Regions from separate parts of the Buttiauxella gaviniae genome, predicted to be linked through region 1. Evidence: predicted binding sites of a transcription regulator. Region 1 holds the regulator's gene; each other region holds the start of a gene.
The links. The regulator Fur, encoded in region 1, represses iron uptake genes when iron is present. The targets are predictions, from matches to a motif close to ATAATAATGAGAACNACTATCAA.
Positions count from the first base shown of each region.

Region 1 (2,206 bases):
CGAACCGCGCGGTGCGGCGATTGTGGGCCACTGGCCAACAGCAGGTTACCATTTCGAAGCGTCTAAAGGCCTGGCAGATGACGATCACTTTGTTGGCCTGGCTATCGACGAAGATCGCCAACCTGAGCTTACCGCAGAGCGCGTTCAGAAATGGGTTAACCAGGTTTCTGAAGAACTGAATCTGGCTGATATCCTCAGCGCTTAATGCTATTAGTGACGTGGCCCTTTGGCTGCGTCACATTATCAATAGATATTTCCGATTAAAATAATTGCTACAAATTTGTAACTTTTCAGTTTGTCCCTGTACAATGAATTCCTGGAAAATAGCTAGTAAGGCAAGCAAATCGCGACTCAGCCGCAGTTTTCTGGCTTGAATATGCTTTTACCCTAAATAATTCAAGTTGTGGCCAGGCGGCCAGGGAGCTTATCCCCAAGAGCTTACTTTAGTAAGTGACTGGGGTAAGTGAGTGCAGCCAACACCCCCCACAGCTTGAAGTATGACGGGTATAATACTTGCGGTTCCCATTTAGAATTTGCAGTTCTATAATGAGACGCATTCATCTTAACGCTCACCCTGAGTCCGAGCGATTCGTTAAGCAACAGGACAATTTCCGCATGACTGACAACAATACCGCATTAAAGAAGGCCGGCCTGAAAGTCACGCTTCCTCGATTAAAAATCTTAGAAGTGTTGCAGGGGCCGGTGAATCATCACGTCAGTGCGGAAGACTTATATAAGCGTCTGATTGATATGGGTGAAGAGATTGGTCTCGCCACCGTTTATCGCGTATTAAACCAGTTTGATGATGCAGGCATTGTGACCCGTCATAATTTCGAAGGCGGTAAATCCGTGTTCGAACTGACGCAACAGCATCACCATGACCACTTAATCTGCCTGGACTGCGGCAAAGTTATTGAATTCAGTGATGATTCAATCGAAGCGCGCCAGCGTGAGATTGCATCTCGTCATGGCATTCGTCTGACGAACCACAGCCTGTACCTTTATGGTCACTGCGCTGAAGGTGATTGCCGTACAGACGAGCACGCACACGAAATCAGCGAAAAGTAATCCGTCTATCCTGGCTTCCCTAACCCAGAGGTCAGATGTAAAAAAACCGGTGAGGAAGCTCACCGGTTTTTTTATTGCATGAAGATCACCGCTACTGGTTGTTGGTACGGATCTCTTGCCAGATTTTATCGCATTTGGCTTTGACCGCCTGGTCGTTACCCGTGCGGGTTGCCTGAATGCAATTCTGGTAATCGAGGGTGCGAACCGTCTCTTTCTTCGCAAATTCCTGATGCTGTTTTTCCTGAGCCAGCACATTGAGCACGCTTTGGCACGCCTGGACTTTATCCGGATTACCTTCGGCGGTGTTAATACACGCGCTGTAAGCTGCTTTCAGCTTTGAATCTTCCGGCGCTGTTTTCGGTTGTGCGCAGGCGCTCAAACCTAAAGCCATCACCGTCACTAAAATGATTTTTTTCATGCTGAGTATCCTTAAACAAACCGGGCATTCTCATGCCCGGAATCAAATCAGAAGATGGTGAATGGGGCGATAACGATAAATTTCACGTCGCGCTCATCCTGGAAGATGTTGCCGTAACCCCCGCCCCAGCTTGGAATATCGGAGTGGTTGTCGTACTGAGTGAAGTGCAACTTGAAGAGGGTTCCCTTCGCACGACCATCCTGAACGGTATACATTGCATCAAGGCTGTATGCAGACTCTTTCAGACGGCGATCCGCATCGTAGAAGCCATCGGTCGTCGGTTTAGAGCTTGGTTTAGCATCCCATGCGTAAACATAAGAAGCACCTACCGCCCAACCCGCGAGGTTCCAGTTGCTCAGGTCATACATTGCGCCTGCAAATACCGCTTTTTCACCGTTGGCGTTGAAGTCAGAGCGGTTATCCCACCACACATCAAGACGACCGTTAGAAGATGCATAAGTTGGCGTCATACGTTGCAGGAAGTAGCCCTGCTGGCCGTCTGCCTTAACCATGGTGCCTTCAAGACGCAGGTCGACCTGGCCGACTCGATAGCCGAAGGTTAATGCCTGCAACCATGCAGTACCGTCGTACAGATCGTTGACGCTGCCATCAGAGACTTTGTCACGCGTTCCATAGAATTGATAGCTGGTGGTCAGCGGGCTACCAGCAATGTCAAATTTATAGCTGGCTTTGGTGAAGTATTGATCCACATAACCTTCA
Region 1 covers NZ_JBFMVT010000002.1:3,231,198-3,233,403, reverse strand. Annotated here, with positions in the region: gene fldA (flavodoxin FldA) at 1-205, shown strand, start outside; gene fur (ferric iron uptake transcriptional regulator) at 616-1,068, shown strand; gene chiQ (ChiQ/YbfN family lipoprotein) at 1,160-1,486, opposite strand; gene chiP (chitoporin ChiP) at 1,534-2,206, opposite strand, start outside.

Region 2 (2,206 bases), 610 kb from region 1:
ATTAACCTTCACGTCTACGGTGGCAAGCGGCGCGGCGACCATAAAGATAATCAGCAGAACCAACATGACATCGATAAACGGTGTCACGTTAATTTCATGCATTTCACCGTTATCATCGAGATTTTCGTTTAGACGCAAAGCCATGGGATCAACCTACACGCAGTTTCTGAGCCGTACGAACCGGGCGAGCCTGGGAGCTGGCTTCTAAATCCAGGTCACGGCTTTGCAGCAACAGAACCTGAGCCGCAACGTCACCTAAAGAGGCTTTGTAGCCGCCAATCACGCGGGCAAACACGTTGTAGATAACCACAGCAGGAATCGCCGCAACCAGGCCGATAGCCGTTGCCAGCAAGGCTTCTGCAATACCCGGTGCCACTACAGCAAGGTTAGTGGTTTGCGACTGCGCAATACCAATAAAGCTGTTCATGATGCCCCAGACGGTACCAAACAGACCGACAAACGGTGAAATTGCCCCGATTGTGGCAAGAAAACCGTTACCGCGTCCCATGTGACGGCCTATCGCCGCAACGCGACGCTCAAGGCGGAAACCGGTACGCTCTTTAATACCTTCGTTATCTTCGCTGCCGGTGGAAAGCTCCAGCTCGTTTTGTGCTTCGTTAATAAGCATTGAGCTAAGGCTTTTCGCATCAAACGCTTCGGCCATTTCACTGGCTTCATTCAGAGAGCGGGCATTAGCCAGTTGCTGCTGTTCGCGCTTGAGACGACGCTTTTGCGACATCAGCTCAACGCTTTTGCTAAAGAAGATTGCCCATGTGACGACAGAGGCCAGCATCAGGCCGATCATCACAATTTTTACCACGATGTCGGCATGGTGATACATGCCCCAGACAGAGAGGTCTGTCTGCATCAAATTATTCGTCACTCTTACTCTCCACCACGAAATAATACAAAAACTGTGCGCAATAATATCAAAACGACATCGAATTGATAGTAGTTCTCATTAGTATTTAAAGAGTGCCTGAAATTGTCTATGCATTCCTTGCGCTTACGCAGCAAAAGCATGATAAGTTAGATTTAGACATCCAGATGGTTAAACAGGGTAAAGTGAAGATGAGTACAAAGCACATTGAAACAGCGCTGGTTAATGCCGGGCGCGATAAAAAATTCACCCAGGGTTCGGTTAACAGCGTGATTCAACGCGCATCTTCACTGGTTTTCGAAACCGTCGAAGCCAAAAAACAGGCGACGGCGAACCGGGCTAAAGGCGAACTGTTTTATGGCCGCCGCGGCACCCTCACCCATTTCGCCTTACAGGAAGCGATGTGCGAGCTGGAAGGCGGTGCGGGCTGCGCACTTTATCCTTGCGGCGCCGCAGCGGTTGCCAATACGATCCTGGCGTTTGTCGAACAGGGCGATAACGTGCTAGTAACCGGCAGCGCGTACGAACCCACCCAGGATTTCTGCACAAAAATCCTCGCTAAACTCGGTGTCACCACAACCTGGTTTGATCCCATGATTGGCACGGGAATCGCCGAGCTCGTGAAACCCAATACTAAAGTCGTATTTCTGGAATCGCCTGGCTCAATCACAATGGAAGTACATGACGTTCCAGCCATTGTTCAGGCGGTACGCCGCGTTGCCCCAGAAGCCATCATCATGATTGATAACACCTGGGCGGCGGGCATTTTATTTAAAGCGCTAGATTTCGGCATCGATATTTCCATTCAGGCAGGCACTAAATACCTGATTGGTCATTCAGATGCGATGGTCGGCACGGCGGTGTCGAATGCCCGTTGCTGGGATCAGTTACGTGAAAATTCATATTTGATGGGGCAAATGCTTGATGCCGATACCGCCTATATGACCAGCAGAGGATTGCGGACATTAGGTGTGCGTTTACGTCAACATCATGAAAGCAGTCTGAAAGTTGCCGAATGGCTGGCGCAGCACCCGCAGGTAGAACGCGTGAACCATCCCGCGTTGCCGGGCAGCAAGGGCCATGAATTCTGGAAACGAGACTTTACAGGTAGCAGCGGTCTGTTCTCATTTGTGCTGAAAAAACGTTTAGATAGTGAGCAATACAAAAACTATCTGGATCATTTCCACTATTTCAGTATGGCCTATTCCTGGGGAGGCTATGAATCGCTTATCCTAGCCAACCAGCCGGAAGAGCTCGCTGAAATCCGCCCGGCAGGCGGAATCGACTTCACCGGAACGCTGGTCCGCGTACACATTGGCCTGGAAA
Region 2 covers NZ_JBFMVT010000002.1:2,624,220-2,626,425, reverse strand. Annotated here, with positions in the region: gene exbD (TonB system transport protein ExbD) at 1-144, opposite strand, end outside; gene exbB (tol-pal system-associated acyl-CoA thioesterase) at 149-883, opposite strand; gene metC (cystathionine beta-lyase) at 1,048-2,206, shown strand, end outside.
Region 2: a site for Fur is predicted at 946-968, ahead of exbB (tol-pal system-associated acyl-CoA thioesterase). Genes of this name have one in related genera too.

Region 3 (2,206 bases), 1.4 Mb from region 1:
ATAAAGATTTTCGTCACGTTGCAGGCATATTTTCACCTGCAACGTGACGGCTAAAAGCAACAGTGAAAATATTCCCCTTTGCCCATGTTAAAATTTTTTGTCAAAATAAAATATTGAGCGTCAAATACTCTGAGTATTACACGGACGTTTTTTATACATTGATGGGAAATTAGGGAATTAAAATGAAGTCTATTTTCGCGCTTATGTTGAGCCTGATATTATCCGGGTGTACAGCGAGTGACTGGGTGGAGGCCGCTGGTGGAATCATGCAGGCGACTGATAAAAACCAAAAAGACGCCAGAGATAATCGTATAAAAGCGGCTAACAAAGCTGCAGGGTATTAAGGCTTACCAACTGCAATGGTGAATTAAATATCCTTCATTTGTATATGGTTATTGGCGAAATTAAATTCAATGAACTGTGGGCATGCCTTACCAGATATTTTCATGCCCTCAGATATTTTACACCTAAACTTACTCAGCCGTTTTTTCTCCAGGCATGCTTCTCAGAGCGTCAATATCAATGTCTGCATCATTTGTTTCCAGCAGTTGCGTTAACAAAAGAAGATTATTGAATTCATTCAGTAATATCTCAGCGTCGCTCTTCAAGGGGGTATCAGCCGCATCTAAAGCTGCGTTGATTGCTTTTCTGACGTTTTCAAGCATTTCATTCATACCGCCATTTTTACCAATGGTCAGTAATAGTGCCCCGATAAGCAAAGACTGAGCTTCAACTTTTGCAGCCAGTTGCTTGGCTTCAGCATCCATTTTAGAAATTTTTGCTATCACACCCAATATCAAGTTTTTCATAAAAGACCTTTTTCTAGTCAGATAAGCCCTTAGTAAAATAAGGGTGAGGTTTGTTTGATGAAAATGAAAATAGCTTATGTTGTGACTGCATACCACTCCCTGATTGAACAAGTGTGCTGTATGTATTGATGGCGAAAATCACCGCGCTAGCAGGAACCACTGATTACATAAATTGGTATTTTCTATACATCTTCTCTTTTCTACCCGCTAAGCTTTCTATAACGAAATAAACTCCCTTTCTTTCATCAGCTTAAATAGCACATTTCACCCCCTGCAAGAGTTTCAGCAGGGTCTATCCTTAATAAAGACGCCCAAAAATGCAGCATTTCGCGAATACCCCTGTTAACAGGATGTTGTATTGATAATAGTTATCATTAACATAGGGCGTTGGCCTTTGGGCGGAAAACATGAAGAGGTGAACTATGGATGTGCAAACCGGTAGCTTCGATCCCAATGAACATGTCTGGCAGGGATTAACGCTAACCCCTGATGCGGCGGCACATATTCGCAAACTGGCAAGCCAACAACCGTGCTTTCTCGGTGTGCGTCTGGGCATTAAACAGACCGGATGCGCGGGGTTTGGTTACGTACTGGATACGGTTAAAGAGCCGAAGCCGGAAGATCTCCTTTTTGAAACAGACGGCGCAAAACTGTGGGTTCCCCTATCAGCGATGCCGTTTATCGACGGAACGGAAGTCGATTATGTGCGCGAAGGATTAAATGAAATTTTCAAATTTAACAACCCAAAAGCACAGCACGAATGCGGCTGCGGTGAAAGCTTTGGGGTGTAGGCGGGATTATGTCACGTAATACTGAAACGTCTGAAGAAGTGCAAACCTGGGCAGGTAGCCATCATTATAAAGAAGGCTTTTTCACCCAGTTGAAAACCGACGAAATGGCGCATGGCATCAATGAAGATGTGGTGCGGGCGATCTCTGCGCGGCGTAATGAGCCGGAGTGGATGCTTGAATTTCGTCTGAGCGCTTATCGTGCCTGGCTGGAAATGGAAGAGCCGCACTGGTTGAAGGCGAATTACGAGAAGCTGAACTACCAGGATTACAGTTATTACTCCGCGCCATCGTGCGGAAGCTGTGATGACAACTGTGAATCGCAGCCCGGTGCTGTCCAGCAGCCTGGCAGCAATGCGTATCTGACCGGTGAAGTTGAAGAGGCGTTCAAGCAGCTTGGCGTGCCGGTTCGCGAAGGCTCGGACATCGCCATGGACGCGATTTTTGACTCCGTTTCTGTAGCCACTACTTACCGTGAAAAACTCTCCGAACAGGGCATTATTTTCTGCTCGTTTGGCGAGGCGATTCATGAGTTCCCTGAACTGGTGCAAAAGTACTTGGGCACCGTGGTGCCGAGTAACGACAACTTCTTCGCCGCGCTCAACGCCG
Region 3 covers NZ_JBFMVT010000002.1:4,631,000-4,633,205, reverse strand. Annotated here, with positions in the region: gene AB1E22_RS21745 (GlcG/HbpS family heme-binding protein) at 1-1, shown strand, start outside; gene AB1E22_RS21740 (hypothetical protein) at 183-344, shown strand; gene iraP (anti-adapter protein IraP) at 474-809, opposite strand; gene sufA (Fe-S cluster assembly scaffold SufA) at 1,232-1,600, shown strand; gene sufB (Fe-S cluster assembly protein SufB) at 1,609-2,206, shown strand, end outside.
Region 3: a site for Fur is predicted at 1,168-1,190, ahead of sufA (Fe-S cluster assembly scaffold SufA). Genes of this name have one in related genera too.